4 regions of the Aminipila butyrica genome follow, and region 2 is predicted to be linked to each of the others. Evidence: riboswitches for the same ligand, from Rfam matches in the RefSeq annotation. Region 2 holds a riboswitch; each other region holds the start of a gene.
What was found. Region 2 has a riboswitch for cobalamin ahead of Ami103574_RS13945 (ABC transporter substrate-binding protein). Riboswitches for the same ligand answer to the same signal wherever they lie in the genome.

Region 1 (7,610 bases), 120 kb from region 2:
TTCCAGGTGTTCCCGGACTTGTAAGGGTCACAGTAATACCAGTAATCCCTTTCTTTTCTAAAAGGCGATTAACATAGGAAATTAGATTTGTATCAACTCCATTTTCAGGAACCAAAAGACTCATTGGAAGACTTTGTATTGCTGCCGCTACAGCTTCTGCATCAGCATTTCCGCTTTTAGCCGCTACTGTAAAGGCAAAAGCTTTTGTGTCCTCCACGCCGTTTTTAGATATAGTCGCCGTCAGGGTAACCTTTGTCTCCTTATTAGGTGGATTGAGCACACCACTATCAGAAAGAACAGCCGCCGTGTCAGAACTCCAAGAAATGAAAGTACCGTTTATACCTGTTAATGGAAGCGTAAGATTCTCTGTTACTGGCTCTGATGTATTTAGAGTTAGTGCTGCAACAGCTCCGGCTACGGCTTCTTCATCAGTCATCTCCGGAGGCACCTCAGATTGCTGCCACTGATGTACCGGATATTCCCCATCTACACCTACAAACTTAGCATCCTCAGGCGGATTGCTGCCATTAATTAAATCGACAAAATCACTAGATTGTATTTCGGCAGCACTTTTGGAAGCATTTGTTACAGGAACCGCATCGGCTTCAATATTTCCAATCCCTTTCTCCGCCGAGCTATCTAACCAGTAGCAGTCACTAACCGTGTCCTTCCCTGACGTAAAAAATCCAACTAAAGAGCCTACGTTGCCAGTTCCTATAATACGTCCCGTATTATAGCTGTTCTTTAAGGTAATACCATTATAGGTATACCCTAAAAGGCCTCCCGCAAATTTTGCTGCCGTGCTGATATCTCCGCTATTATAGCAGTAGCTCACCTCTGCATATTGGGCATACCCAATAATGCCGCCGGTCTGCTGTTTCCCTGACACCGAGCCTGCATTAAAAGACCCTGATATCTTAGCACTGGCTTTCGTACCACCTACCAGTCCGCCTACCGTGCCCCCGTCTGTAGCAATAATATCAGTATAATTGGCACAATTCACAATCTGACTGCCTGCACCGGCGCAGCCCACCAAGCCGCCCGTATAAGTTGCTCCGCTGGCTTGGGTGTAAATACTTCCTTCTACAGACAGATTTTTCACGGTGCCATTAGTTCCTAGGTTCCCAATAACCCCGAGATATTTACCATCATCTTTATAAGACTCCGGCCTAGTGTCGATACAAAGTCCACTTACAGTATGCCCCTGTCCGTCAAAGGTTCCTGTGTAAGCGTTGCTGCTGCTACCGATTGGCTTCCATTGGTTACTATCGTTTCCGTCTAGCTCAATATCGTCTTCAAGAACAGCACATGCTCCTGGCTTTGTACCAACCGTTTCTGCAAACCAAACCAGCTCCTCAGCGGTTCGGATAAGGTAAGGGCTCCCAGGTGATCCATCCCCTTCTGCTGGAGCACTGGCTGTACTGACAAGGATTTCACTGTCGTCATCTGCATAGGCATGTAACGTGCCGTATCCCGGCATAGAAAATCCTGTAAAAATCATGGCCAGAGTCAACAACAGAGCTAGAAATTTACTTGCTTTATTCGTTTCAAAAAACATTGCTTTTTCTTCTCCTTCTCTTATTTTTATCTATGTCATCGCTAATTGCGTTATTCTGATAAGAAGATAAAACCTTTATTCTTTTCCACGGTAAATCAAGGGCCTAGGCCATGCTGCTGACTGATTTTTCTGCATACAAAAAGACTGTAGTACCAACATACTACAGTCCGTTTTTCCTGCATATAAAAACAATGATGTATCGCACATGGATATATATCCCATAAGTATAACCGATTTCCCGCGGAATACTGCGCTTTCGCTTCATGCAGGTCTTCTGGCTCACGAATCCGTGCTTTTTCTAACCTTCCCAAGATTTTCTCAGTGGCATGACAGAAAAGCTTCTCGTTTACAGCGGCGGGACCGCGCAGGTCTTTCACCTGCTTCCCTCTTAGCCATTCCAATTCAACATTTAAGTGAATCAAAACGGAACATGAAACAATTATTAAATTATTGTCAAGTTCTTCACACATTGAAATACTATCACTAAGCGGACTTTGTGTCAATAGCACCGTTGTCGATTTATGTAGAATCTGCTTGTAAAACACCTCTTCAACTGCTACGAGTTGAAGAGGTATTTATAACCGAATCACTTAATCCCACAAAATAAGTATGCTCCGTGCTCCACGCAGTAATCCCGGTTTGCAGGTCATGCTCCGTGCCTTGTAAACGTCGTACGTTTAATCCATCAGACTGTCTAGCCGCTGGAACATAGCTGCAACTTCAGCCCTCGTGGCAGTTCCCTTCGGATCCAATTGACCGCTTGACTTGCCATTCATCAAACCGGTTCCAATCGCCCAGGTGACGGCCTCCTTTGCATAAGCGGAAATTTGTCCTTGATCATGGAAGGATGCCAGATTACCTTTTCCAGTTGTATCCAGCTTCTTATACCCTGCATATCGGTATAAAATAGAAGCAAGCTGCTCTCTGGTGATAGCCTTGCTTGGCTGGAATTGACCATTTTCATATCCGGTTACCAGACCATTGCCATTGGCCCAAGCGACTGGCTCACTGTACCACACGCCTCCTGCTACATCAGGAAAAGCTGCAGTACCTCCCGCTGGCTGTCCTTCCAGCCGGTAAAGCATGGTCACAATCATAGCTCGGTCGGTCTGCATATTCGGCCCGAAGGTCTGACTATCCATTCCCTTCATGATACCTTTTTGCAGCACATAGTCTACGGAAGCATGGAACCAGCTGGAAGCAGAAACGTCTTTAAACGTCCAGTTAGCCTTGTTCTCTGTGGATGTGTCTCCACTCTGCTTAAAAGTAGCTTTAATACTGTGTACAGCTGTCACACTATTAAATTTATAGGTACTTACCGCACCAACACTCTTCCCATCCACTGTTACATCCGCTATGACATATCCCTTGTCTGCTTTGATGGAAAAGTTCTGATTACTTCCCTTTGCTACACTGGCAGAGGCTGGACTAATAGTGCCGCCCTTTCCCGCAGATACCGTGATTTTGTAAGTTTGATTTGTACTAGTATTTTTACTGCCGCTTTTTCCACTGCTTTCGGCGTATCCGGTTATTTCAGTCAATGCTCCCGGCAAACTGTCATAGATGGCATTAGATAACAATCTGAACTGGTGGGTATTATGGGCCTTATTCGTAATGTGGCTGGCAAATGCAGTGATTTTCGCATTTCCTGCCTGATCCTGCATGATGTAGGTTTTACCCTTAACCTCTTGGTGGTTCGGCCACCAGCCTGCCACATAGAAGTCTGCCTGTTCACTGATAGTCCCCAGTACCTTGGCCGTAGCCGGTGCACTTTCAATCCAGGAACCTGTATTATTGTATAGAATGTCCTTCTCATTGTATCGACCGGTGATTACGCTGTCCGTATTCAGGTCTGCTCGCAGGACTCCTTCGTAATAGTCGTCAAAGCCACCCATCTTAAACCCTGGCAAGAGGCCGCTGTTTTGCAGCGCAGACATGCCATATGCGCCTACGGCCACATAGGAGGTCCCGCCCTGGATGGCCTGCTTCATATCTGAAGTCATGCTGTAGCTGCTGTCATCAGCAATAACGTCAGCTCCCCCATAAGTATCCTCCGGCAGAAGTTGGAATCCAAGGCCCTGAAGCACATAGCGCATTTCGTCACCTACAGCCGCTATATTCGACTGCCTCAGAGATTTTACAGATGCCTTTCCCTTAAATGGAGACAATTCCAAGAAGTATTTATCCTTGATAGCCTCCACATCTTTCTTATCTACAATAAAGTCTCCCTTGTTAAAACCCTCCCCTGCGGAATAAGTCATGGCTACGGGAAGATTGTTTTTCAACAATTCATTAACCGCCTTTACGGCATCATTATTCGTATTTTTAATTACCAGCTGCACAGTCCCCGATGGAATCGCCATAGCTGGCACTCTTACCTGTTCTACTGCAACAGTCTTGCCCTCAAAGGCTCCCGCTGTGCGCACCTCATATTTATCGAATCCCCTCAGCTGCGGGAAGCACATAGTCACTTCCGCATACATAGCAGCAAAGTCAGAGAAATCGGATCCGTCGTATAGTACGCAGTTGGCCAGACCTCGCTTAGCCTGGTGCATAGATACCAAAAAACTTCCTGCCGGATAAGTCGTCGAACCGATTTGCACGGCCTCGGAGGTCTTCTCCACCCGTATTCCATTATTTATGAGGAACTCGGCCATTTCATAGGCTGCCAATGGATTCTTCTGTAACTCTCCTGAAACCGGGAGCACATAATATTCTGGGAAGAAATTATTATTTTGTTCTCTCTGCCTTCCGACAGCCTCCCCAGCAGCATTAATCAGCCAGCTGTCTACTTTAGGCGAATCTTCATTCTCTACACCTCGTCGGTAGATTTCCAGCTGGTTGCTAAATAACTGCTTTCTGTTTTCTAAAGCATAGTTCAAGGAACCCAGGCCTGCATATAGAAAGGCGTTATTAGATTCCTGATTCAACTCTGGCACCTCTATGGTGTGCCCCAGTGCTCCGTGCATCTGTGCTAATACCGCCGCATACATAGGTGCCCCATCATCCCAACCATCTTTGTAATCATCTAATGGAATGATGTAGTGGTCATATTTAGTGTTGGCAATGCCGGATTTCCCCATGGCGTTAGCATGTGGAATGGCCCCAGCCATCAACAGATCATATTCAAAGTTTGGATCGTGAGGCGGCGTACACGGCTCAATTAAGAAATCCGCTACGAAGCCGTGAAAGTCGTTACAAATCATTGGTGACCACTTAGCCAGAGCCTGGAACACCGCTTCAGTCTCCACCTGGGTCTGATAAGTCACATCCCGGTTAGGATCAAAGCCTGAGGCTGTCTCTCTGGTGTTGTAATGTCGGCCATCCGGATTGTTGTTCAGGCTGAACACGATGATAAACTGATCCAGCAGTTCCTGTACATCCAGCGTGAATTCGTCCGTGTCGCCGGTCTCGTACTGGCCAATCTTTCCCCCCGCATCCTTCTCTGTTTTGCTGGCACTTTCAAAAGTGATTTCATTAGCTCGGGATAACTTTCTCAGCAAGTCCAACTGCGCATCTACGCCGTTGGCTTCGTCTGAATGGATGTTGTTAAACCAGATGACCGGCTTATATCCATCTGCCGTCCCTGCCTCTATCTTCGCTAGAAAGTCCCCCGGACTATTCAGCATCATTGGCAAAGTCTGGCTAAAATATTTATCAATGTCGCTTTCTTCTCTAGACAGAATAACAAATGGAATATCCCTGCCTTCAGCAGACTTGCCCAAAGGCGCGTATTCTAGATAGCGATCCTCTCTGGCCGTGCGAATGATATTCTCCACTTCAGGCTTGATATCCAGTTGCTGATGATAGGAATCAAAAGCATTGTAAGTCATGGAAGTCTCCACCTGTCTGCCTGATTTAGAATCGGTCACCGCCAAGTCGTACTGACCCAACAGTTCTGTATAAATTCGCCGTGGATAAGGCCGGAGGGATAAGTTCTCTGTGCCAAAAGGCAAATTGAACTCAAGAGAAGCCACAATGCGGTCGCCTTCCACTTTCGGCTCTTCAGCAAAAGTTATAAATGGAATCTCGGTTTCCTCTTTTGTGCTACGTCCATCCCGGCCTTCACACTTGATGACTTTCCACTGCTCGAAAGCCTTGCCTCCAAAAGTCCATTCTAAATCCGCTAGGTCAGGCAGTTGGGTGAATTCCACAGATACCTCAACCTTACCTTTTTCCGACATGGACAGACGGTCTGTATTGACTACGATGCTGTCTTCCGCTAAGTTTGGATTTATTTCATCCAGCAGGTGAATCAGCAGCGTGGTATAAGTATATAATCGATCTTCCATTCGCTCTGGATAATTTTCATCCATAAACTCCATGGAGTCTCGCTTGGTGTGCATAATCTCGCCGAATTTTTTAGTTTCTCGGTCCCCTTCGGAATAAGTACCGTCCTCTTGGAGCAAATCCCAGTTGGTGCTTTCAAAGTACAGCCACGGCAAACCTAGCTTTCGGAACGGTGCGTGGTCACTCCAATCTCCTGTCGTTCCCTTGGGGTATGCTTCGTTGAGGCCCTGTTGGGTCACCACATCGAGATCTAACCTGTCGGCTAAATCCAAAGCCTGTCTGCATAACCAACTATCTTTTCCCAGACTCCCGTAAGCATACATCTTATCACCAAACAAGACGGTGTCCAGGTTGATCATGGCTATAGTATTATCAATGTCTGTGTCGTCCATCTTATTCGCATAATAGGTGGAGCCCTTCAATCCCACCTCCTCAGCTCCAAAAGCGACAAAGCGGATGGTGTAGTCTGTTTCCACACCCTTTAAAGCTTCTGCCGCCGCCAGCATTACGGATACGCCAGAAGCATTATCGCTGGCGCCCTTAGCCGTATTCACGGAATCGTAATGCGCTCCTACAATAACCTCCTCAGCTGATTTCCCCTGCTTTATAGCTACCAGGTTACTGGAATCCCCTTCCTTGACGACGATGCCACTTTTATTCGTCACCTCCCAATGGAAAGGCTGAACTTCAACCGCATAACCCGCAGCTTGCAAAGTGTCTTTTATATAATCTCCCGCAGCCTTTTCTGCATCAGATCCTGCCAGCCTAGGACCGATGGTCTGAGACAGTTCCGTCAGATGACGATACATGACGGACTCCTTCGTCCGATCCACCACCAGCTCCTGGTTGATAATAGCCGCCGGACTGATTACAGCAGCCTCATTGGTAATCGCAGGCGGACTGATTAATTCTTCTTCCGATGGCGTACCTAAATCTCCCGGCACTTCTTCACCGTTGTCTACCGCAGTCCCCTCCGTACCACTGTTCAGACCCTTTTCTGATGCCTTATCCTCATCTCCTTCTGAATTCGGGACACTGCTCTCCTCCCCACCAGAAAGACTACCCTCATCGGCCGCAGATACCCCCGCTCCCGGCGGCTGTCCAGAATCAACTCCCGTATCCCCTGCAAAAGCCATGGGAACAGACGAAGTCAGCATCACAGCCGCTGCAAGCAAGGCTGCTAATTTCTTTTTTAACATGAATGGTTCCTCCTGTTATTTTTCTATTTTATTCATCATCGGCAGCTGCCTTCGGCAAAACTTACCCATGTTGAGCAAAACCCCTTTAATACGGTCATTGGCGGCCGCACCCCTTTATCTTTTGGGGAAACACACACACTTTAACAAATTTGATTTGGTTTATCGCCTCTTGTACAGACTTCTGCCATCCATTTTCCAGCCTCCCTCTTCAAGCCTGCACACTAGCACCATTTCTCTGATTTTTTGACCTATGTCCAGCAAACATTGAGCCAGCCCCCGGGCTTCCTCTTTTTGCACCTCAATCCATTGAACCTCTATCAACAAACCTATATCCACGTCAAAGCTAGAATGAGTCTTGTATACCTCTAGAGAAAAATGGTTTTGGAAGGACCAGTCCAAGCAGCTGTACATTCTTTCCGTATCCCCTTGACAATAGGCTTTATAAAAATCTTCTATAAGGTGCCTTATGCGCTGCTGCTGGATTTGCTGAACCTTAAACAGATTGTCCATATGACTATATGCCTCCTTTCATTCTTTCATGCGCAAAAGTTTGTACCTCTTGC
Region 2 (7,610 bases):
AATCCATATTATTTTTCAGGGCAGTATACAGCACTATATTACGTTTTGCCGCATAGCCTCTTCCAAAAACTAATCGACCTTCTTCCTGATTAATAACATTTTCCTGTATCAGATAATCAATTTCTGCTTGAATTGCCGATTTGCCAATAAAATAAGTGTCATCAATCAAATCCAACAATTTCGCACTGACATTAGTATAGTCTTTAGCTTTTGTGTTCGAATACTTCAAATCATATGCAGCCAATAGGTTTAAACGTATGTTTCTTTCTTTTGTCAATCCGCTTTCGCGCCAGTTATAGATATTAGTTTTCAATATTCGCTGAAAACTTTTACGTCCTGTTGCAAACCCAATTCCCACATTGATTTCCTTGTCCTGTTGCAAGATACCAGCTCCTTTCTCTTTAAAATTACATATCTTTTATGTAACAATAGACCTCCCGCTATTGACACAAAATGTCCAATTAAACTTTTTTACAAATAAATTATACCACAAAACAGGGACAAAGTCGATTCTCCCCCCGGTTAGCCTAAGTATACGATAACCCTTTGAAGGAAAATGTCAGGCTGGCTTTCCATAAAAATAGCAGGCTTTAAAGAAAGCCTGCTAAGCTGGCGGCACAGACGCTTCTGCCCAGCTCTTTAACGTAGATAACTCTTACATCTGTTCCGTATATTCTGGCCAAGACTTCTTCTTGTAACACCTCTTCGGCGGCGCCAATTTGAAGGCCACCATGATAATCCAAAATGCCGATCTTGCCCCCTAAAAGAAAGGCATGATCTGGCGAATGCGTTGTCATAATAACGCTATAACCGCGCTGGGTTAACGTCTTTATCAGTTTAAGTATCCGAATCTGATTGCCATAGTCTAAGTACGCTGTCGGTTCATCAAAAACAATTAATTCGGCCTCCTGGGCGATGGCTCGGGCAATGGTTACCAGTTGTCTTTCGCCTCCGCTTAATTTGGTATAAGGCTTCTCGGCCAGTTCCATGCTGTCTAGCTGAACCAACGCTGCTTTTGCAATATCATAATCTGCTTTTGTGGGTTTTTGAAACATCCCTAAATGGGGAGAACGACCCATTACAACAAAGTCCAAGGAGGTAAATTCATAAGTTGGAATATGCACTTGCGGTACATAAGCAATAGTTTTGGCTACTTGTTTCAAATCCATACCGCACATAAGCTGGTCTTTTAACCAAAGCTCTCCTCTTGTGGGTTTCAGCAGGTTTGTAATGCAATTTAGCAAGGTTGATTTCCCCGCACCATTCGGTCCTAGGATGGTAAGAAAACTGCCTTTATCTAACTCAAAATTAACATCTGAAAGAATTTTCTTTTTGTTTTCATAAGAAAATTCAACACCTTTAACCCTCAATATCATCGTAAATCTTTCCTTTGTTTTAGTAATAAGTAAAAGTAAAAAGGTGCGCCAATTAGTCCCGTTAAAATGCCCAGTGGTATTTCTGAGCTGCTGCTGACCCTTGCTATCGTATCTATGGCAACCATAAAGATGGCGCCTAAGATTGCAGCTACAGGAATTAGCTTTACATTATCGGGCCCCACAATCATTCTTCCCAAATGGGGAAGTACCAGTCCAATCCAGCCGATAGTTCCACTTATGCACACGGCACTAGCCGTCAATAAGGTGGAACAGATTATCAACACACCTCTCAAAAAAGTGGTGTCCATACCCAGGGTCTTAGCCTCTCTTTCTCCCAAAGATAAAATGTTAATCCGCCATCTAAGCAGATATAAAATACTTGCAGCTACCAGAATAATTGGGGTTACTACATATATTTCTTTGGATGTCACTTGAGCTAAGCTTCCCAGCTGCCAGTAAACAATTGATGCCAGTTGTGTCTCCGGGTCAGCCACATATTTAATCAGTCCCATAATGGAATTCATCATTCCGCCGACGATGATTCCTGAAAGTACAAGCATCATCATGGAATTGTTCTTTAATATTTTGGGGATGGTTGTGGTCAACATAACGGCTAAGAATCCGCCTAAAAAGGCACAAATCTGTATCAGCCCATTTCCGCCTCCCCCTAAGATTGCACAGGACGCTCCAATACAGGCCCCCGCAGATACCCCTAAAATATCCGGAGAAACCAAGGGATTTTGAAAAATCCCTTGGTATGAAGTTCCCGACAGAGCCAGGGCTCCGCCTACCAAGATTGCCGCCATGATTCGCGGAAGCCGTAAGGTAAAAATAATACTCTCGCACTGATCCGTCCAGGTCTGATGAATCGGAATCAGCTGAGCGAGCAAAATGTTTATCACCTGTAAGGGCATGATATGGTATCGGCCGATGCTGACCGACAACACGACGATTAAACCTAAAAGGGCACACAACATGATGATGAGCAGCGGATAAGGCCATTTCTGTTTTTTCTTATACATCCATTCACCTATCCTACTGGCTTTGTTTATTTGCATCTTCACTTAAAATTAGAGCCATGTCCTTTGCCGATAATTTATAATTAAAATAATCTTTATAATATGCCGTCAATTCTGTTTCCACGTCCTCATCGTTAAAAATATCCGGCTGAATAATCTGTGCCATCCATTTCATCATCAAAGGAGTTTCTACACCTGGTGCATCCCAGCGATATATACCTAAAGGTGTTTTATATACCTTCTTATTTTTTACTGCCGAAATGCTACTCCAATCCTGGCCCGGAATGGTGTTTTTATATAAATCTTCCGGCTCAAATTCATCAAAATTACTTAAAAAAATGATTTCTGGATCCCAGGCTAGAATTTCTTCCATGGTGGCATTACTCTTCACTTGAGACGCAACGTTATCTGCTCCTGCCAGCTCTAAGGCTTCTCGCATAAAGTTATCATTTCCCTGGATTTTTAATTGAGCATCTCGCAAATATAAAACTCTCGGTTTATCTGCCGTCTTTACGGCTTCTTGTTTCGCTTTCATATATTCATAGGTTTTCGTATAGGAATCAATAAATTGCTGGGCTCGTTCTTCCTTTCCCAATAATTCTCCAATGATTTTCATACTGGTCTGCAATTCATCAATGGTTTCATTTTTTATCATAATCGGGGCGATTCCAACTTCCTTTAGCTGAGCAGCTTCCGCCTCCTGATAATCCCAAATAATCATGACCTCTACACCATTCTTTGCCGTCTCTTCCATATTAATCGACAAATCACTGCCTATGCATGCCGTTGAAATATTACCATATTCCGGGTCCATGCTTTCCAGAAAATGACCCTTATATGCTTGCATGGCAGATGGGTTCATCGCACTTAAACGTGCGGAAGAATTATCAATACAATATATAACCGATGCCCAAGGAATGGGCACCACTCCTATTTTTTTTACCTCCATAGGAACTTCAACTTGATTGCCTGCCGCATCCACAATTACACGGGTCTGCACTTTATCTTCTGCCTTTAAATCGCTGTTTCCACAGCCATTTAACCCCACAAGCAAACAAATGCTTAAAACCACTAAAAATAATTTACTAAATCCTTTTTTCACGTTAATTCCTCCTGCTATTTCCTTTAAATAATTCAACAAATAGTTATAATCGCCGTACCCCAGCAGGTTACCATTCCAGTTGTCCATCTTGTTTTCCTCTCATGACACACAAAAACTCCGCATCTTTCGGATACGGAGTTTTATTTTTCTTATTTTAGACTTGAATCTATTCCAAGTATGAAACGATAAAACAAAGCCAAATTCAACTTTCCCAATAATCCGTCAGGTCGTTAATTCAAAACTATCGAAGTATCCTGGCTTAGATTCTCTGTACGCTGCAATGACTTCCCAGAATGATATTCCAGTGTCAATATTCTTTATCAGTTGCAACGACTCCTCTTCACAGTGGCGGTACCGCATCGGATTTTCACCGATTTCCATACAATAGCTCTATCTATTTTTTTCATTGTATCATAAGACAACAGAACATACAATCCAGCCCACAATAGACATTCTCCATTGTGGGCTATCAATTTTTTTGATAATATAATACTTACATAAGAAGAAGAAACCCCAAGAGAGGAGTATTTTATGACATTACAATCCATGAAATATATAATAGAAACGGCTAATCATCAGTCTTTTTCAGAAGCTGCTAAAGTGCTATTTATTTCTCAGTCCACTTTATCCACCGCAATAAAAGAAATGGAAAAAAATCTAGGTATCATTTTATTTTATCGCAACAATCGAGGTGTCACACTGACTGCGGACGGAGAAGATTTCTTAAAATATGCCAAAGAAATTGTTTATCAATCCGAGCAGCTGGAACAGCGGTATCGCTATCGAAAATATCTGCCCATGCGCTTTTCTGTTTCAACACAACGCCTTCCATTTGCCGTACGGTCCTTTACACAATTAATGAATACCTTAGACTTAGAGTCCTACGATATCGCCATTCGAGAATGCCCGACCTACTCCGTCATCCAGGATGTTGCTAACCGCCGAAGCGAACTGGGTATTCTTTCTATCCATCATACTCACCTTCGTTCCATCAAAAAGGTACTTGCCAGCTGTAAGCTCTGCTTTAATGAAATCCATCAGTTAAAACCTTATGTCTTTATTAATGCTTCCCATCCTCTTGCTTCTAAAAAAAGTATTTCTGTGGAAGCGCTGGAACCCTATCCATTTGTCACCTATGATCAAGAAATTGACATATCCCATTTTACGGAGGAAATGCTTTTCTACAAACTGTTGAATAGAAATATACATGTGAGCGACCGCTGCACTAAAATTGCACTGGTTCGCAATGGCACGTGCTTTAGCATTGGTCCCGATTTAACCAACAGCAATGCCGATATATTTCATAAAGGTCTGGGCGAAATAGTAGCAATTCCCTTAAAAGACTTTCCCCACCCCTTACACCTTGGATATATTTCTTTACTTTCTGAGCCCTTAAGCTTATTATCTAAAGAGTACCTAAAATATTTAGAAGCCGATATAAAAGCAATCGCCGGACTATAATATGTAGAAATCATCACATGACGTTCTAGTCCGCAACATTAAGGGGATGGATATGTTTAAGGGATTAAAAATATGGCTGGGGCTATGGGCAGTTCTAGCACTTATCGCTATGTATACAGGGCTGGATACCACGACCTCTGTGATTTTTTCTTATGAAAAAATGTGAGGCAATGTACTTCTTTTCACGCCAGCCTGCGCTATTTTATTTATCAGCATCCTTTTTCAATGGTTAAGCTTTCTCTTCAAGAAACTGCTTGTACCAGGGGTGATTTCTGCTGCCGGTTATTTTCTTGTATTGGTTGTCTTTCTCCCCTATACGCCTTTATCTTGTATTCTCTTAGGCTTTCTCGCAAGCCCCGTAGGCCTTTTTCATTATGCGGTCTCGGTTCACTTCTTAGGTCAAATTTATGAAATTTGACGTTGGACTGACAGCTTTTGAAACAATCTTTTGCTCCCCTTCTCCGTCTTTATCCAACCGATATAGGCCAGCAGATTCCTCTGGATTATCCCTGCTGGAAATATAGGTATCAAGTGCATTCCTTGCAGGATTAGAAGCAGAGTCTGGCTTTTGCTGTTCCGTACTCTTCTTCTCAGAAGCAGCTTCTGCTTTTAGCTGCTGAATCTGCTTGTTCAACTCTTCAATCCTCTTTTGCAAATTGGCATATTCTTCGCTCTGCTGTGCTGCAAAAGGATTTTTCTCCTCCTCTCGCTGTTTTTCAAGCTTGCTTCTTTCCTTCTCTAGTTTTTTAATCTGCTGTTCTGTATCTCTGGTATCACCTCCCGTGACATTTGGGCTGATGCCTGCCGCATTTGGATATCGAGGTGAAACGGCTCCCATACTGCTGATATTCATCGTAAATTCTCCTTTGTTTTTAAAGATACTCTGAATATATCTGCTATGTTAGTGCATTTCAATGGCTTTGTAATCAGATGTCGTCTGGTTGTCGTGGAATGACAAAAAGGATATTTAAGCGAAACATTTGTAAGTTTTTTTCTATACGCACCGTACCTTGATATTTTTTTACCACCGCTTTTATACTCTCTAGTCCAATCCCAGAACCTTTGGTAGGCATCATCTTATCTGTACGGCTATTTTCAATCTCAATCAGAAAGAATCCACTTTTTTGTACAGCCGAAAGCGTCAGATATCTATTAGATTGCACTACAGAGCTGCACGCATTTATGGCATTATCCACCGCATTTGAAAATACAATACACAAGTCCAAAGCATCTAGGAGATTACCCCCAGGAATTTTTACAGTGCAATTCACATCGATACCCTTCTGGCGAGCTAACCCTAATTTATTTGTCAATAACATATCTAAAGCAATATTTCCAGTTTGACAAGGAAAAGAAAGTTGGTCAGAAAAGCTCGTCAACTTACCTAGGTATTCTAAAGCATTTTGGCTTTCTCCTTCTTTTAAAAATCCACCCAATACGGTCCAATGTCCTTTTAGATCATGGCGAAATGCCCGAGTCTGTTCATAACGCAGTTGCATCTCTTGAATAGAAATGGCCTGAGTGTGCACCTGTTGCTCCAAAAGTGCGTTCCGCATTTGCAGTTCAAAGCCTTCTGACAATTTCTTATAGGCAAAAAGAACGGCAAATAAACAGAAGTATGCAGCGATTTGAATGCCTAACATGGTCCAGTCATTCACATTAGGAAAAATTCTGGTTCCCTCTGGGTTGATGACAACCATGTTGCCATATGCTGCAAAGACGTGCTGCATGACAAGAAGCACGAAAAAAATCGGCAACAGAAGAACCAAAACATACTGTAACAGAAAGATTCGTCTGCCATTCAGCCACGTTAAAACCAGTCGATAAGAAAAGAACACAACTACCATGACACTCAGACCACTAGCGGCCATCAGTATACTGGTATAGGAAAACAAGGTTGTAAAAACAATGCTCAACAAAGATTGAAAGATGCCGTTTGAAACCTGCATGATGCAAATTGCTAATACAGTTGTAATGGCAGATAAGGCTGGCTGGCATTTTAAGACTAGCCATCCAAATAAAAAGAGGGCCGCCAATTCAAAGGCTGTAGCCATCGGAAAAGAAAACTGAAAATGCATTTCAGTCACCGCCAAGGAGTAAATAATCAGCACATAGCCTGCATGATGACACCACGTTGCTGTGCAACTTGTAAATTTGCTGAAAAAGGAGATTTCCAACCAAGCCAGGCAAGCATTTAATATACAAAAGAAAAAAATAAAATCCAGCCAGCCGCTGAATAGTTCAGTTATCTGCATTTTATTTGTCCCCTTTCTTCATATACGTCAACATGGCTTCCATAAACTCCTGTTGGCGTAGCCTTGAAACCGGCAGATTCTCTCCATTACTTAACTTCGCCAAACCTTTTTCATAACCGCAGACAGCCCGGAGGTTTACCAGATAACTGCGATGACAGCAGAAGAAGTCGGGGGTCAGTTTCTTCTCTAATTCTTTCATTTTGAAATAATAGTCAATCACTTCCTGCTTGGTGTGAACAAAAATTTTTCTGTTAATGGCTTCACAATACAAAATGTCAACAAAGGGGATGGATTTGCACCATGTGCCCTTTTGGACAGTCAAAATAGAGCTTTGTTGATTTTGAATGGAGCGAAGAAGACGGTCTAGCGTGGCTCTAAAACGACAATCATCTAAAGG
Region 3 (7,610 bases), 1.6 Mb from region 2:
GCCTCCGTTTCGTATTCCACCCAACATTCGTTGGGAAACCCTGGGTTATAAATGCCGGCCATTTTCTGAACTGGCTGGCTCAGTCCGCCAAAAGAAATCCCCACGGTCTCTCCCACTTTCAATCCTTCTCCGGGGCTGGTGCGATTGTCTATCTTTATATCGAGTCCCTTTGCATTGACTACATAATATTCCAGTGAATCTCCTGCTGCAATCTCGATGATATTTCTCCCCTCTTTTAAATTGACCGTATAACTACCGTCTTTGCTAATCTCATAACTGGTCCAACCACTTCCCCACTCAGCTGACTGCAGTGGGTCATGCACCCGCACAGTCATTTCTTCATGTGCTGTAGGCCAAAAGGTATACACGGCGTGGTCTGTTCCCGGCAACACAGTCCCCTCTGGCTCTCTGGTGCTCTTGGTATAATAAATAGTATCATATTCACTCTGATTGATGTTAGTGTTAATATTGGCTGAAGCGTCACCCGCTACATTGACAATGACAATACCAATATTTTCTGGTGCAATGGCGTTATAATATTGCACACTCCCTTGTTTTATTTCGTTTGCCTCGTAACTCATGTCTGGATCATATTCCATGGCATCGTATGTAACTTTGATGATGCTGATGCCTTTTTTTACTCCAGTAATGGTCTGCTGCAGCCGTCCTGGGCCACCTTTTTCTGTCAGTTCCACAGAGTCACCCAAAATCTCAAAATGAAAGTCCGGCTCAATAAAATAATTTGCCATAATGCCACTAACTGCTTGCCAAGTTCGAAACATATCTAAATCGAAGGACTGACCCTCGCTCAGTTTCAACTGCTTGCTGTCGTCCACATTCAGATACAGGTTGGCTTCATAAAAGCCATTATCCCTACGGTCCTCGTTGTTCAGCTTTTTCAAGTCCACGGTCCACATAGGCGTTTTATCGTTGCCCCAATTTCCGGTCTCTAGAAGTCCACTGGACTTTAAATAACCGCTGCCAGCGCCTCCTGCCGTATAGTGTATGCTGCCCGTACGTATTTTCTCATATGTATAAATGTCATAATTGCTGTTGCTGGTCGTATCTACATTTGCAGGCGTATACTCTTTAAATTGTTTATAATGAGCATTTCCCTTGGCATACAGCCCAAAGGGCTGACCCTTTGTTACCTGAAAGCTGATGGATTTCGTACAAGGCATCAGGGTAGCTGTAATGGTAGTCAACGCAGAATACTTAGCAGCACCAGCGCCGCTGACATCATCAAAACGCATATCCTTAGGGGTGACCTCACAAGTAACCTCTGCGCTGTTTATATTTGCAGCAGCGACAAAAGAATGAGTCTCCGTGTTTCCATTGTCTGTTACGTCCCCTTCCTCCAGCAGGGCATAGTTGTCATTCCCCAGCTTCACCTGAGCCATGACGTCTCCTCCACTGAGGTAATCCTCAATAGTTGGATCTGTCGCCGGCTTTGATATTTTTACAGCAATTCTTGACAAATAAATATTCTGTCCGCCAGCCTCCATCACCTCAAAGGACCCGGATCCCAGTAAGGTATCTTTTTCTGTGCTTCCATAAGCCTTATATGCGTATATACCCGGCTTTAAATTTAATGAGAAATTGCCCATAGGTACCTTTAAAAGGTCTGGGGTTAAACTTCCACTCACTTCCCCCGCCTCATTACAGAATTCTACATAGTTTAATTGCACTTTGCTCCAATAAAACTTTACCGCTACAGTTACTGGCTCGTCCAGAATTTCCAAGTCTGCCTCCTCCAGGCTCAAAGCACTGTTGGAAATTGCCGCTCCTGTTGTGCTTACTGAATCCTTGGGGCTTTCAAGTGGCAGTAAAGTTCCATCGGGTTCCTTATTTTCTATCCACTCAGTAGGCGCCTCGGGGTTGGATATGTCAGGTGTCTCAGAGGATACCTCAGCAGCCTGCGCTGTCTCTACATTACTTTGTTCCAAGGTACTTTCCGTCTCTCCATAAGAAAAGAAAGGCTGGCCTGTAAAAATTACAGAAACCATCAGCGCTGTCAGCAGCACGTGTTTTATTCGTTTTTTCATTATCTTCACCGTTTTCTCCTGTGTTCATGCAACTATTAACACATATAGCAGCAGGCCAGAAAAAAGCCTTTTCCGACCTGCTGCTAATTTAGCATGTTGTCTTATTTATCCGATTGTACGCTTAGACACCTTTTCCTGCTATTATCAGTTAAAAAGCCCGGCATCATCATATGAACCAAATTTCCAAACTACCGTGTCGCCGCTCTGCAGGGCAAAATCGTCGGCCCCTAACACTTCAGAGATACCTACTACATTACCACCTCTGTAAACCCGATACTGCCAGCCATAGTACGTGTAAGTTCCATCACCGTTGTCCACTGTATACTGACCATATTTATTTGTTCCCAAGGTCATGGAATCCACTGCATTATATTGAATGCTGTAATTTTGGATGATGCTGTTAGAAAGCATGGCTGGAGTGCCATCCAGAGCCGTTACAAAATTTCGGTTGGAGTAGTAGCCATTTGCTGCAACATCTATTGTGCCTGATGCAGTAGGTGTAGTTGCTGCCGGTGCATACACTTCAAAATTAACATCTTCTGCCTCAGCCGACACCAATGTAGTTGGATTTACCAGCACGGTGAAATTTACAAAAGCATTGTTGGCTGGATTGGTAGCCACAATACTGGCTACACCAGAAGTAACATTAGAGTCAATGGTAACGTAAGCATAGCTGACATACTCATTGGTGTCTACTTCTAAAGCCATCGTACTATCTATGTCGATTCCTGCAGTACTTCCAGACACTACATCCCACTCCACAGCAGCAGCTGCTGCCTCTGTGCTGAATCCAGTATAAGCCCAATAAGAATTTGCCGGGCCTGCCATCAGTTCTACTGCTGCACCGCCAGCGGTAACATCAGCTGCATCCACCACATACGTCAATTGACCCGTATAGTCAGTCATGTTGGGGTCACTGTCTGATGCAAAAGCTGTAGCGGACATGCCCATAACTAACGCTGCCGACAGCGCAAAAGCCATAATTTTAGAATTTAACATTTTTTTCATTTTTCTACCTCCATTTTTCTACAAAGTGCTTTTTGTGTTTTAGTCTCATCAAATGAACTTACTAGAAAACGTTCTGTCCCCCCTTCCCTTTTAAGTTTATATCCAAACACCGCAGTGTCTGAAACAATTTCATCAAGCTGTCTTCTTTACGACAGCCTCTGGCTCTGAGTTAGCTCATAAATCTGAGCCTGCTTCATATCCTCTGCCGAGAAACCAGGGCTTTTCTGTACCAGCTCGAACCGCTGACCGGGCGCCATGTAGGGCTTAACGATTTCTGCCACTTGAGGGAACAGTTGAACTTTTTCGCCGTGAAAGTCAATCAGCAACAGCCAATAGTCTTCGTCCTCGCCCTCTCTCTGGGCTTTTATCAACCAGGCCGCTTCCACCTGCAGGTGTTCGGAAAAGAAGTGCTCCAAGGCTGGTTTCAAGCCTGTGGGCAGAGCCTCTGGCGTTCGCAGCATGACCTTTCCCTTAAACTCTTCCCGCTTTAAGGTCATTCCCATGGTACGGGCATCCACCAGTTCCATGACAACCCTGTCCAGCAGGATATTTTCCGCAAAGGGATTGAGCACCACACCGCTGATCTTCTCCGTGGAATCGATAATTAAGTATTTCAGCTTGTCGTAGGTCATAGGAACCAGATCCTCCCGCTGAAAACGACCAATATTTGCTTCTCTGTCTAAAAAGGCTGGGACAAATTTTCTGCCTTCGCCAGTCAACAGCAAGGCAAAGCCCTTTTTATTTTTATCAATCTCTTCAGGCGTCCCAGGTACCCACAGCTCTGTTTCTACCAGCTTTTTAAAAAACTGATCCTCACAAGCTCGGGTCTTCTCCTGCATAAGCTGCTTATATAAATCTATTAGCTGATTGCGTCTCTCTTCCATGCCCCGCTCCTTTCTTGAGAACAACCACCCCATAAAAGTGTTCAATGCAATAAAAAAAACCGTGGTGTTAACACCACAGTTCCGTTTTCAACTGTATTCTACTGCACTTTAAACCGACACTAAACACACGAACCTATTTTGCAGGTACGTGGCAAGTTTCCACCCTTACCGAGGTATGTTTAAAACTTATGTCTGTTTTCTGACTTATGCATCATCATCTTTCGCCAGCCTTCCCAGGTTCTCACCCAGTGACTGCTCACTCTCAGAGCTGTGGCTCAGACTCCGCACTTACAGCGGCGGTACCGTCCCGGACTTTCACCGGAGTTCCTCTTACCTGCTTGCAGTTAGTTTTCTGCCGCAGTACATAAAATACATGGTTACCAAATTTTCACTTTTTCTCTTTACATCTTCATGATACTACGAAGTTCTAAATTTATCCAGTGTTTTCCTAGAACATTTTTCGACATATTCAGCCAAACCCAACCTTATATTTCTAACATCTCCCTAAAAAATAAAAGCAGAAGATGACATCTCTTCCGCTTTAGTTTCTTTCATTTCATATTCATAAAATCTGCCTTGTTAAGGCTGACTTTTACACCAGTCGACACTTTTTTAGTAGCTTTACCAGCGCTTTGCCCTTCGGCAGCAAGATAATCTCATTCTCTTCAATAGCCTTAATCTTTAGCAGCATAACTCCGTACACCGCCGCGCCCACGCCGATAGCTACCACCGTAGCCAAGCTGCTGCCAACTGCGCCAGACAAGCCCTTGTAAGCACCTACCACCAAAGCAAACATGATCAACCCTGCCAGCAACGGCTTCCACACCGACAGCTTCCAATCGAACTGGATGCCGGTGAGTTTCTTCACCGCCGCAAAATTAATCAAGCCGATGGTGATATAACCAAGCGTGCTGCCGATGGCGGCACCTTCTACGTTCAATTCCGGCCACCCGGTCAAAACAAAAGTGGACACACATTTAACAACAAAGCCTGCCGCCAATCCCCAAACCGCGATTCCCGGTCTGCCCAGCCCCTGCAACGTGCCAGCCATGGTCTGAGCGATGCACAAAAACATGATCCCCATGGCCAGAAAGAAGAGACAGCCAGATGCATTCATAGCACTTTCTGCCTGCATCGGATAAATCAATTTCATAATAGGCTGAGCCAAGGCCATGAGGCCAAAACTGCAAGGAACACCAATAATCATAGCTGTCCGCAAACCAAGGCGTACATTCATATTCAAGAACGCTCTGTCCTTCGTGCTGGCTGCTGCTGCAATAGCCGGAACCATGGACAAGGCCATGGACAGGGCTAAAGCCATCGGAATGTTGATTACCGGTCCCGCCATACCAGTCAGCTGGCCATAGAGGGCGTTGGCCTCCTTGGCGCTAAAACCTACGGACTGCAACCGACGCATAACGATGATTACATCCGCAATATTCATGATAGGCAGAATAGATACCCCAATCGTAATAGGCACGGCAATTACCGTCAGGGTCTTCAAGATGCTGCCTGCACTTTCCTGCTTCCTGCTGCCGGTCTCATTTCTCAAAGGCAATCTTTTCTTCTTATATAAATAGATCGCAATCAGGACCACCACCCCGGCGATAGGTCCGATACTGGTTCCGACCGTAGCCCCGGCGGCGGCGTACTCCAGCCCCATAGGCACCAACATAATAGCCAGAGCTAGTCCAATAGCCACCCGAACAGCCTGTTCTATAAGCTGAGAAGTGGCCGTCGGCCCCATCTCCTGCATTCCCTGAAAATATCCTCTAAAAACAGCCATAATCGGAACAAATAGCAAGGCTGGCGCAATGGAGACCATAGCATAATAGGCCCCTGGATTGCCCAAAGCGTTGACGATGGTTTCTGCACCAAAGAAGAAAATCGAGGAAGCCACAATACCCAGCAAAAACATCAGGATAAAGGACAGCTTAAACACCCGGTGAGCCTCATCATTTCTGCCGACAGCAATCCGCTCAGAAGTCATCTTTGAAATGGCCGCCGGGGCTCCATTAGTAGAAAATACCAGCAAAAAGACATAAATCGGATACGCCGTCTGGTAATACCCCATGCCATCATCGCCGATGATATTGCCCAAGGGAATCCGGAAAATGGCGCCCATAACCTGTACCATTAATCCGGCAACCCCTAAAATTGCTGCGCCCTTTAAAAATGACTTCTTGCTCATCTATATCAATCTCCTCTTTTATCCCTGGTAATTTTATAGTGATGTTGAATTCTATTTGTGAACTCAACCTGTCAATTCATTATAACATGCGAGCTACGTCGATGCATGTTTCAATAAATCCAACCTTGCAGCAAAGCTGCTACAGTCATAGAATTTATTATACCAAAAAAACTCCCTCTTTGTATATGTTTTCTTTGTGAATTTTGATATACTAAACGTAAATATCATTGGAACCAGAGGTTTTATTCCATAAAAAAAGACAATTAATGAGGTAAAAAATGAATACATTTGCAAAACCAACCATGTTGATGATTTTAGACGGCTACGGACTCAACGAAAGCACTTACGGCAATGCCATTGCGGCGGCTCACAAGCCTAATTTAGACCGAATTTTTAAAACATATCCCCATACAGCCCTGAAAGCCTGCGGCCTGGAGGTAGGGCTTCCTGCCGGTCAGATGGGCAATTCGGAAGTTGGCCACTTGAACATCGGGGCCGGACGAATCGTCTATCAGGAACTGACCAAAATCACGAAGGCCATTGAAGATGGAAGTTTTTTTGAAAATCAGGTCTTACATGCTGCCATGAACCACGCCCTAGAAAAGAACACGTCTCTTCATCTGCTGGGTCTTGTCTCCGACGGCGGTGTCCACAGCCACATCCAGCATCTGTTGGCGCTGTTGGATCTAGCCAAAAAGAAAGGACTGAAACAAGTTTATGTTCATGCCCTGCTGGATGGAAGAGATGTTCCTCCTCGCTGCGCGCTCCAGTATATCCAACAGCTAGAGGCTTATATGGCAGAGTTGGGACTAGGCACCATTGCCACCATTTCTGGCAGATATTACGGCATGGATCGGGACAAGCGCTGGGACCGGGTGGAAAAGTGCTATGATGCCATGACTACAGGGGCAGGTATCCGGGCTGTCTGTGCAGCAGAAGCCATCGAACTGGCCTACAGCAATGAGCAGAATGATGAGTTTGTCGTGCCAGCCGTCGTACGACAAGCCGGAGATTCATTGGAAATCGGAACAGTCCAGGACAACGATGCCTTCATTATGTTCAATTTCAGACCAGACCGCGCTCGGGAAATCACCAGGGCTTTCGTCAGCAGCGACTTCGATGGTTTTGAAAGAAAGAAACAGATTGACAACCTGCACTACGTCTGCCTGACCCAATATGATGCAGAGATGCCTAACGTCTCCATCGCCTTCCCCCCACAATCTTTAAAAAATACGTTAGGAGAATATCTGGCCAGCCAAAATCGGACCCAGCTGCGAATCGCCGAAACGGAAAAATACGCTCACGTAACCTTCTTTTTCAATGGCGGTGTCGAAGCACCTAACAAAGATGAAGACCGCATTCTTATTCCTTCCCCTCAGGTGGCAACCTATGATTTGCAACCAGAAATGAGTGCTTACCTCATTACTGAAAAACTCCTGGAGCAAATTGAGCAGGGCAAACATGAGGTCATCATTTTAAACT
Region 4 (7,610 bases), 390 kb from region 2:
CCGCCGGAAATCATTTTTTTTATGAGGGCCATCCAGAAGCATCTGATCTCCAGTATACGCGTGAATGGTAGTCATAAAGCCTGTCCGTATTTCCTTATAATCGTTAAGGGCTTTAGCCATAGGGGCCAGACAGTTGGTGGTACATGATGCGGCGGAGATGATGGTATCTTCCTTTGTGAGGATTTCTTCGTTGACACCGTATACCACGGTCGGCAGGTCATTTCCAGATGGGGCGGAAATCAGCACTTTTTTGGCACCGGCCTGGATATGGGCCTGGGCTTTCGCTTTCGATGTAAAAAAGCCTGTACATTCCAGAACAATGTCTACATCCAGCTCCCCCCAAGGCAGATTGGCGGGGTCCGATTCCTTACAGAAGCGAATCCGCTGACCGTTGACCGTCAGGGAATCCTCATCGTGCTCAATGGAATATTTGTCGTACTGTCCTTGAACACTGTCGTGCTTCAACAGATAGGCCAGCATGTCTGTCTGGGCCAAATCATTGATAGCCACTATTTCAAAAAGCTTTTCTTCAAAGATGCGCCGGAATGTCAACCGTCCAATTCGTCCAAATCCATTAATAGCAATCTTTTTTTTCATGTTGCCTGAACCTCCTTATATGAATCACCGGGCCAGAGAAGGGCACTCGTGATTCCTTCCATTATCCTATTGTGTTTGAATTTCCGGGAAGCTATACCTATTTTTGGCGTATTCCCGGAAGGAACGGTCAGCGTGGCCGGGACATGGACTTTTCCATGTGTTTGGTCATAGCTAGAGCACCTGCTTCCACATCTTTGTTTTGAAAGGCCTCAAAGATGGCCCGGTGTTCTTCCAGTACTTCCGCCAGATAATTCTCCGGATAAGGAGTTGGCCGGCGGCTGTGCTTAATGTAAATTTGATAAGAAGAGAGCACATGCTGGAGCATCCGGTTATGGGAAGCTGTGTAAATCAGCTGGTGAAAGCCGGTATTGATGTTCAGCATCTTGTCAATATCGTTTTTCTGTGTGTAGAATTCCATGAATTCAAAGGTTTCTTCCAAGTCTTCCATCTCTTCGTCGGTAATACGCTGGATGGCCCATTTCACAGCCTGGACCTCGTAAGCTTTGCGCAGCTCGTACATATCGGCCATATCTTGGGGAGAAAAGCCGATGACAAAGGCTCCCCGGTTGGGGATAGTCTCAATTAGCCCTTCCATTTCCAGCTGCCGCAGGGCTTCCCGCACAGGAGTTCGGCTCACCTGGTATTTATCACAGATGCTTTGCTCAGTAAGCTTTTCGCCAGAACGCATTTTTCCTTGCAGAATATCTTTCTGCAGTTTGGAAAAAAGACTGTTGGAAATCGGTAAATTTTGAGATTTTGCATGTTCGTTGTGTTGGTAAAGTACCATGTTCGTAAGCCTCCAATCCTGAGATATTAAATATCTCTTACAGGCGAGCCAGCACACAGTCTGCAAAGGCCGCTGCTGTTTCACCAGAGCTGTCTCCGGTCATAGACTTTTCTGCCTGGGCAGCTTGAAGAGCGTCAGACAGCTTATCTGCTTTCTGAGCCTGACCGATGTGACGAAGCATCATCTCTGCTGCCTTGAGGATACTGGACGGGTTCGCGTAGTCGGCGATGCCGTCAGCCACCATTCGCGGAGCACTGCCGTGGATGGCTTCAAACATGGCATACTTTCCGCCTACATTAGCGCTGCCCGCTGTACCTACACCGCCCTGAATCTGTGCGGCCTCATCAGTAATGATGTCGCCGTATAGGTTCGGCAGGATGAATACGTTGAAATTGGAACGAATCTGTTCATTAACCAGATTTGCAGCCATGATGTCCACATACCAATCATCTACTTTAATTTCCGGATAGTCTTTGGCCACCTGATAGCAGAGGTCCAGGAACTTTCCGTCAGTCTTCTTCATAATGTTGGCCTTGGTGACGATGGATACATTTTTACCGCCGTTGGCTCTGGCGTATTCAAAGGCTGCTTTGGCAATGCGCTGAGTGCCGCCTGTGGTGGTTACTTTAAAGTCAATGGCGATGTCTGGGCTGATTTCAATGCCGCGGCTTCCCAGGGCATATTCCCCTTCGGTATTTTCCCGGTAGAACACCCAGTCAATGTTCTTTTCCGGAATGAATACGGGCCGCACGTTAGCGAAAAGATCTAGTTCCCGGCGCAGTGTTACGTTAGCACTTTCGATGTTTGGCAGATTGTCGCCTTTTCCCGGGGTGGTGGTTGGGCCTTTTAAAAGCACAGAACAAGCCTTGATTTCTGCCAACACTTCTGCTGGCACCGTAGCATTTTGGGCAATGCGGTTTTCGATAGTCAGTCCTTGGATTTGGCGCAGCTCTATTTTACCGCTGACAATCTCTTCTTTGAGGAGAACTTCCAGTACGCGTTGCGCTTCTCGGACAATGACTGGTCCGATGCCGTCTCCATCAATAACGCCGATGACGATTTTATCCATGTGTTCAAAGTCGGCGAAGGCTTCGCCTTCTTTCATGCGTTCCACTCGAGCCAGCTGTTCTGTAATAATTTTCTCAAAATCCTGTATATATGTCATGGTTACGCTCCTTTAATGGAATTAATTTTTCCGCCGCAGAGAATCATCTGCATCTCTAATTCGGAGAAATGGGAAAGTGTACGGTATACCTTTCCTGTCTCTTGGTTTTTCACTAAAATAACCGCTTCCTGAACCTGCTTATCTGCCTGTTCAATGACCAGCTTTTGACCAATAGCCAGTTCGTCGTAGTCTGCTGGATTTTCAAAGACCAACGGCATGATGCCGCTATTGATCAAGTTAGAACGGTGAATACGAGCAAAGGATTTGGCCAGCACGAACTTAACACCCAAGTAAAGGGGAGCCAAGGCGGCATGTTCTCGGCTGCTTCCCTGACCGTAATTTTCACCGCCGATAATGGCGCAGCTTCCAGCCTCCTTGCAGCGAGCAGAAAACTGACTGTCAATCTTCTCAAAACAGTAGTTGGCTAAGTGGGGCACGTTGGACCGGTATGGCAGCAGTCGGGAGTCGGATGGCATAATATCGTCAGTGGTGATATTATTCCCCGCATGAAGAACGACGGTCGCTTCTACAGTGTGGCCTAAAGCGGTATTCCTCGGGAATGGCTTGATATTTGGTCCCATTTCTACCGGGGTATTCTCTTTATTGGTGCCTTCAGGATAGACGATAAACTGATCACTGAAGGTAAAATCTACGGATTCGATGGCTGGCAGGTCTCTGCCAGAGTTCATGCCATCGGTAAGCAGGCCGGTAATGGCAGAAATAGCCGCTGTCTCTGGACTGACTAGATACACATCGGCATCCAAGGTACCGCTTCGGCCCTTAAAGTTTCTATTGAAGGTTCGCAGGGACACTGCGCCGGATTTTGGCGACTGGCCCATGCCGATACAGGGTCCGCAAGCGTTTTCAATGATTCTGGCACCGGCATCAATCATGGCGGCTAAGGCTCCGTTTTGAGCCAGCTTCGATAAGATTTTGCTGGAACCCGGGGAAATAACCAGACTCACGTCCTGGTGTACCTTGTGGCCTTTCAGGATGGCAGCTACCTTCATCAGGTCTGTGTAGGACGCGTTGGTACAGCTGCCGATAGCTACCTGGTCGATTTTAATCGGTCCGATATGACGGATGGAATCTACGTTGTCTGGACTGTGAGGCATAGCAGCCAGCGGAGTCAGCTGAGACAAATCCACGGTAAGGGTTTCGTCGTAGATGGCATCTGGGTCCGCAGCCAGAGCAGTAAAGTCCTGGGGCCGGCCTTGTTCTGTCAGGTACTTCTGAGTATTCTCATCACTTGGGAAGATAGAGGTGGTAGCGCCTAATTCAGCACCCATGTTGGTGATGGTGGCCCGATCTGTAACGGACAGCGACTTGACGCCTTCGCCAGTGTATTCTACAACCTTGCCGACACCGCCCTTTACAGTCAGCTGCTGGAGTACATAGAGAATAACATCTTTAGCGGAAACCCAAGGGCGCAGGGAACCGGTCAGTTCTACCTGAATCACCTTTGGAACCGTTAAGCTATACGTACCCTTGGCCATGGCCATCGCTACGTCTAAACCGCCGGCGCCGATGGCAATCATGCCCAAGCCGCCGCCGGTAGGTGTGTGACTGTCGGAGCCTAACAGGGTTTTGCCTGGCTTGCCGTAATTTTCCAAGTGGAGCTGGTGACAGATGCCGTTGCCTGGCTTGGAGAACAGTACCCCATGACGCTGAGCGACACTTTTGATGAAGGCGTGGTCATCGGCGTTTTCAAAGCCTGTTTGCAGTGTATTGTGGTCGATATAGGCCACGGAAAGCTCCGTCTGAATCTTGTCCACGTTCATGGCTTCCAGCTGGAGATAGACCATGGTTCCGGTAGAATCCTGAGTTAAGGTCTGGTCCATTTTAATGGTTATTTCGCTTCCTGGGGTGAGGGTGCCCTCCAGCAGGTGCGCTTGTAGAATTTTATAGGTTAACGTATTGCCCATTTAAGTCCTCCTCTGATATGCGTGCAGGTGAAAAAGAGAACGATGTGCTGTTCTCCCTTCAACTTTTACAAATTCAAAACATTGTATATGTGTATACGATTATACAATTAATAGGGCTTGCTGTCAAGGTTTCCGTGGGGAAAATGGGAAGAAAAGGGCAAAAATATTATTATTATATTTTAACGTAAAATGTCGAATAATGAAAGAAAAAGGCAAAAAATGATAAAACCAAAGGCTTAATAGAAGGGGTATAATAGAATTAATTTAATCTAGCATTTATGTTCTGTATATTAAAAGTCTCGGTGATTTCACTCTGTGACTAGTAATAGGATAGCTAAGAGGGAAGCAGGTTTGAATCCTGCGCGGTACCGCCGCTGTATTCGAGGAGTCTATCAGAATAACCACTAAGAAATACTTGGGAAGGACTGATAAAGATGGTGATTCGTAAGCCAGAATACCTGCATAAAATGTGATGTAATCCGACGGATAATCGGCAATGCATGGAAGAGGCTTAGACAACATAAAGTGTGTGTTTGTTGTGTATCTTTTAATATTATACAGAAATACGGCTGTAGCAATTTCGCTACAGTTTTTTTGTGTGCAAAAAGATTATTTGAAGGAAAATGTATATTTCAAGTGTACAAAGGGGGGACAGATAAAAAATAGTAGGCAACGAATCTTTGATGAGAAGCCTTTTGAGGATATTACAAGAGAAAGGCTGTACTGTCAATGAAAAATCGTAACAATGATTATAAACAGGTTTTAATTATAATGATACAGGGGAGAAAAAAATGCATAAATGTAAAAAAGCTTTAATATTTATTGTAACTTTGTCACTTATTCTTTCAAATTTTCAATTTGGATTCGCAGACCAAAAGTTGATTTATGAAGATAAAGAAAATGCTAAACCAAAAACCAATTCTTTTGAAAGTAAAGAAGATATAAAAGCTGTAACTGTACTAAATAATAAATCACAATTAACTACAAATAGCTCTATTGAGTTATCTGATGACAGTGCTGATGGAAAATACTCATTAAAAGTAAGTGTTGGTAATGATAGAACGGCAAATTCATGTTATATAGATTTAATGACCTTTAACAGCAGCGAGGAGCTTATGGCTAACCAATTTGGTAAGATGAAGCTATATGTAAAACCCGCCCAAAATGCAAAAGAATTAACAGTTTTGATAGATGATAAAACAACAAGAAGCTTTAAGGTTGGGGATAGATTAAAAAGCGGACAGTGGAATGAGATTGAAATTGATCTTTCTTTACTTGATTCCTGGCATAATATTAATAATGTTAAGGCAATGATAAATCAAAACTCTGTATGGTATTTTGATAAAATAGAGCTTAAAAGGGAAAAGTCATTTGATTTAGAGCGTTTATCTCAGGCATCGTTTAAATCTGCCACAGCTGAGCAACATAATATACTTTATTACGGGCAATCAACACTAAACAATTCTATGGAACATGGAAAGCTCAGTGGCATTAAAATTAGTGAAGATACGAGGAATTCTTCTGAATCGGGAACTATTAAGCTAAAAGACGGCATTATAAGTAAGATTGCTGAAGATAGACTTAAAGCAAGTAAAGATGGACGATACCTATATTATATTAAGAGTAATGATGGGTTTTATAAATATGATAGACAGACGCAGGAAGAGATTCTAATAAGAAAGCCGGAAGTTAAGCTTGATGGCCCTTCACAAAGGGTAAACTCATTTGATGTTAATTCTGATACTCAAAATATTGTTTCAAATATTGTGGATGAATATACACCATGGGTAGAAGTTTCTAATGCAAATGGCAAGAGTTTGGGTTTGAAAAAAGATGGAACAGTTTGGGAATGGACACTTCGTTTTTTTCCTGATGTCCATTGCATATCTAAACAAATAGGAGGGTTAACTGGAGTAAAATCCATTTCTGCAGGACCGAATCATTGCTTGGCACTTAAAAAGGACGGAACTGTTTGGGCCTGGGGCAAGAACTTTCAGGGAGAATTGGGAAACGGAACAACGGTAGAGACAGAGACTCCGATACGCGTTTCTAATTTAACGGATGTTGTCTCAGTAAGTGCAGGGGATAATTTTAGTTGTGCGGTAAAGAAAGATGGAACCGTATGGATCTGGGGAAAATCAGATTTAAACGACATTCAAAAACTGCCAACACAAGTCCTTTCATTAAAAGATGATAACATTGTTTCTGTTTGTGCGTTTGCTTCTTATGGATTAGCCTTTGCTAATGACGGGTTTTATTTTATAAATGGTAAGAGTAAGGGCGTAAATTTATATAAGAAGAATGATATAGCCAGCCCTTTTCTAATCTCAAGGGGGAATAATCATTTGCTCGTTTTGGATAAACAAAAAAACGTATGGTCTTTTGGAGATAATTCAAAAGGCCAATTAGGAATTGAAACTACCAACAGCGGTATTGCACTTAATAAGATTACCAATCTAAGCAACATCATTTCAATAACAGCTGGATATGATACTAGCTATGCTATAAAAAAAGATGGAACCATATGGGAATGGGGTTCAAGCCACAAAGGTGAATTTCTATATATACCAAAGCAGCAAGATTTTTCTGGTAAAAAAATTATTGCTGTGGAGGATACGATAGGTATAACTAAGTTTTTGACAAATGATAATAGAGCTATTTATTATAACAAATTTAAAGATGGAATAGACTTGACTAATAATATAGATATTAATGGGCAAAAGGTAACAGATATTGGTGCACAATATAAGGTTGATAAGTTACAGTATTTATCAAACGATATACTTATGTTAAAAGAAAATCAATATATAATGAATGAATTTGATAAAGATATAGAGACGGGAATTTACCGGTACAAATTATTTGAAATTAAAAATAATGGGATTACTGAAAATATTATATCAGAGGATGAATATCTCAATTATTTGTCTATGAACGGAAATCAAGAAAAATATTTTTCCTATAAAAAGGAACAAGAGAAAGATGAAAATGCCTATATTATTTCCAAATATGGTGTTGACAGGACTTTTACAGATCGAGGAAATGAAGTTGTTGTAACACATACAAATACAAAAGGTGAAAAGGTGACAGAAAACGTAGTTACACTTAAATCCTACATCCAAGCTATAATAGAGAA

Region 1: another riboswitch for cobalamin. It lies ahead of Ami103574_RS14450 (immunoglobulin-like domain-containing protein); the one in region 2 lies ahead of Ami103574_RS13945 (ABC transporter substrate-binding protein).
Region 3: another riboswitch for cobalamin. It lies ahead of Ami103574_RS06490 (enhanced serine sensitivity protein SseB C-terminal domain-containing protein); the one in region 2 lies ahead of Ami103574_RS13945 (ABC transporter substrate-binding protein).
Region 4: another riboswitch for cobalamin. It lies ahead of Ami103574_RS12210 (RCC1 domain-containing protein); the one in region 2 lies ahead of Ami103574_RS13945 (ABC transporter substrate-binding protein).

What each region holds. Positions count from the first base shown of each region.
Region 1 covers NZ_CP048649.1:3,067,482-3,075,091, forward strand. Annotated here, with positions in the region: gene Ami103574_RS14450 (immunoglobulin-like domain-containing protein) at 1-1,558, opposite strand, end outside; cobalamin riboswitch at 1,806-2,007, opposite strand; gene Ami103574_RS14455 (M28 family peptidase) at 2,236-7,047, opposite strand; gene Ami103574_RS14460 (hypothetical protein) at 7,207-7,557, opposite strand; gene Ami103574_RS14465 (hypothetical protein) at 7,562-7,610, opposite strand, start outside.
Region 2 covers NZ_CP048649.1:2,948,832-2,956,441, forward strand. Annotated here, with positions in the region: gene Ami103574_RS13930 (hypothetical protein) at 1-382, opposite strand, end outside; gene Ami103574_RS13935 (ABC transporter ATP-binding protein) at 591-1,376, opposite strand; gene Ami103574_RS13940 (FecCD family ABC transporter permease) at 1,373-2,398, opposite strand; gene Ami103574_RS13945 (ABC transporter substrate-binding protein) at 2,412-3,584, opposite strand; cobalamin riboswitch at 3,747-3,876, opposite strand; gene Ami103574_RS13950 (LysR family transcriptional regulator) at 4,029-4,958, shown strand; gene Ami103574_RS13955 (FlxA-like family protein) at 5,353-5,811, opposite strand; gene Ami103574_RS13960 (sensor histidine kinase) at 5,885-7,213, opposite strand; gene Ami103574_RS13965 (LytR/AlgR family response regulator transcription factor) at 7,215-7,610, opposite strand, start outside.
Region 3 covers NZ_CP048649.1:1,347,886-1,355,495, reverse strand. Annotated here, with positions in the region: gene Ami103574_RS06500 (S-layer homology domain-containing protein) at 1-2,045, opposite strand, end outside; gene Ami103574_RS06495 (hypothetical protein) at 2,190-3,053, opposite strand; gene Ami103574_RS06490 (enhanced serine sensitivity protein SseB C-terminal domain-containing protein) at 3,200-3,937, opposite strand; cobalamin riboswitch at 4,111-4,319, opposite strand; gene Ami103574_RS06485 (putative polysaccharide biosynthesis protein) at 4,530-6,128, opposite strand; gene gpmI (2,3-bisphosphoglycerate-independent phosphoglycerate mutase) at 6,407-7,610, shown strand, end outside.
Region 4 covers NZ_CP048649.1:2,558,438-2,566,047, reverse strand. Annotated here, with positions in the region: gene gap (type I glyceraldehyde-3-phosphate dehydrogenase) at 1-597, opposite strand, end outside; gene Ami103574_RS12225 (GntR family transcriptional regulator) at 725-1,384, opposite strand; gene Ami103574_RS12220 (isocitrate/isopropylmalate family dehydrogenase) at 1,422-2,549, opposite strand; gene Ami103574_RS12215 (aconitate hydratase) at 2,552-4,474, opposite strand; cobalamin riboswitch at 4,775-4,954, shown strand; gene Ami103574_RS12210 (RCC1 domain-containing protein) at 5,266-7,610, shown strand, end outside.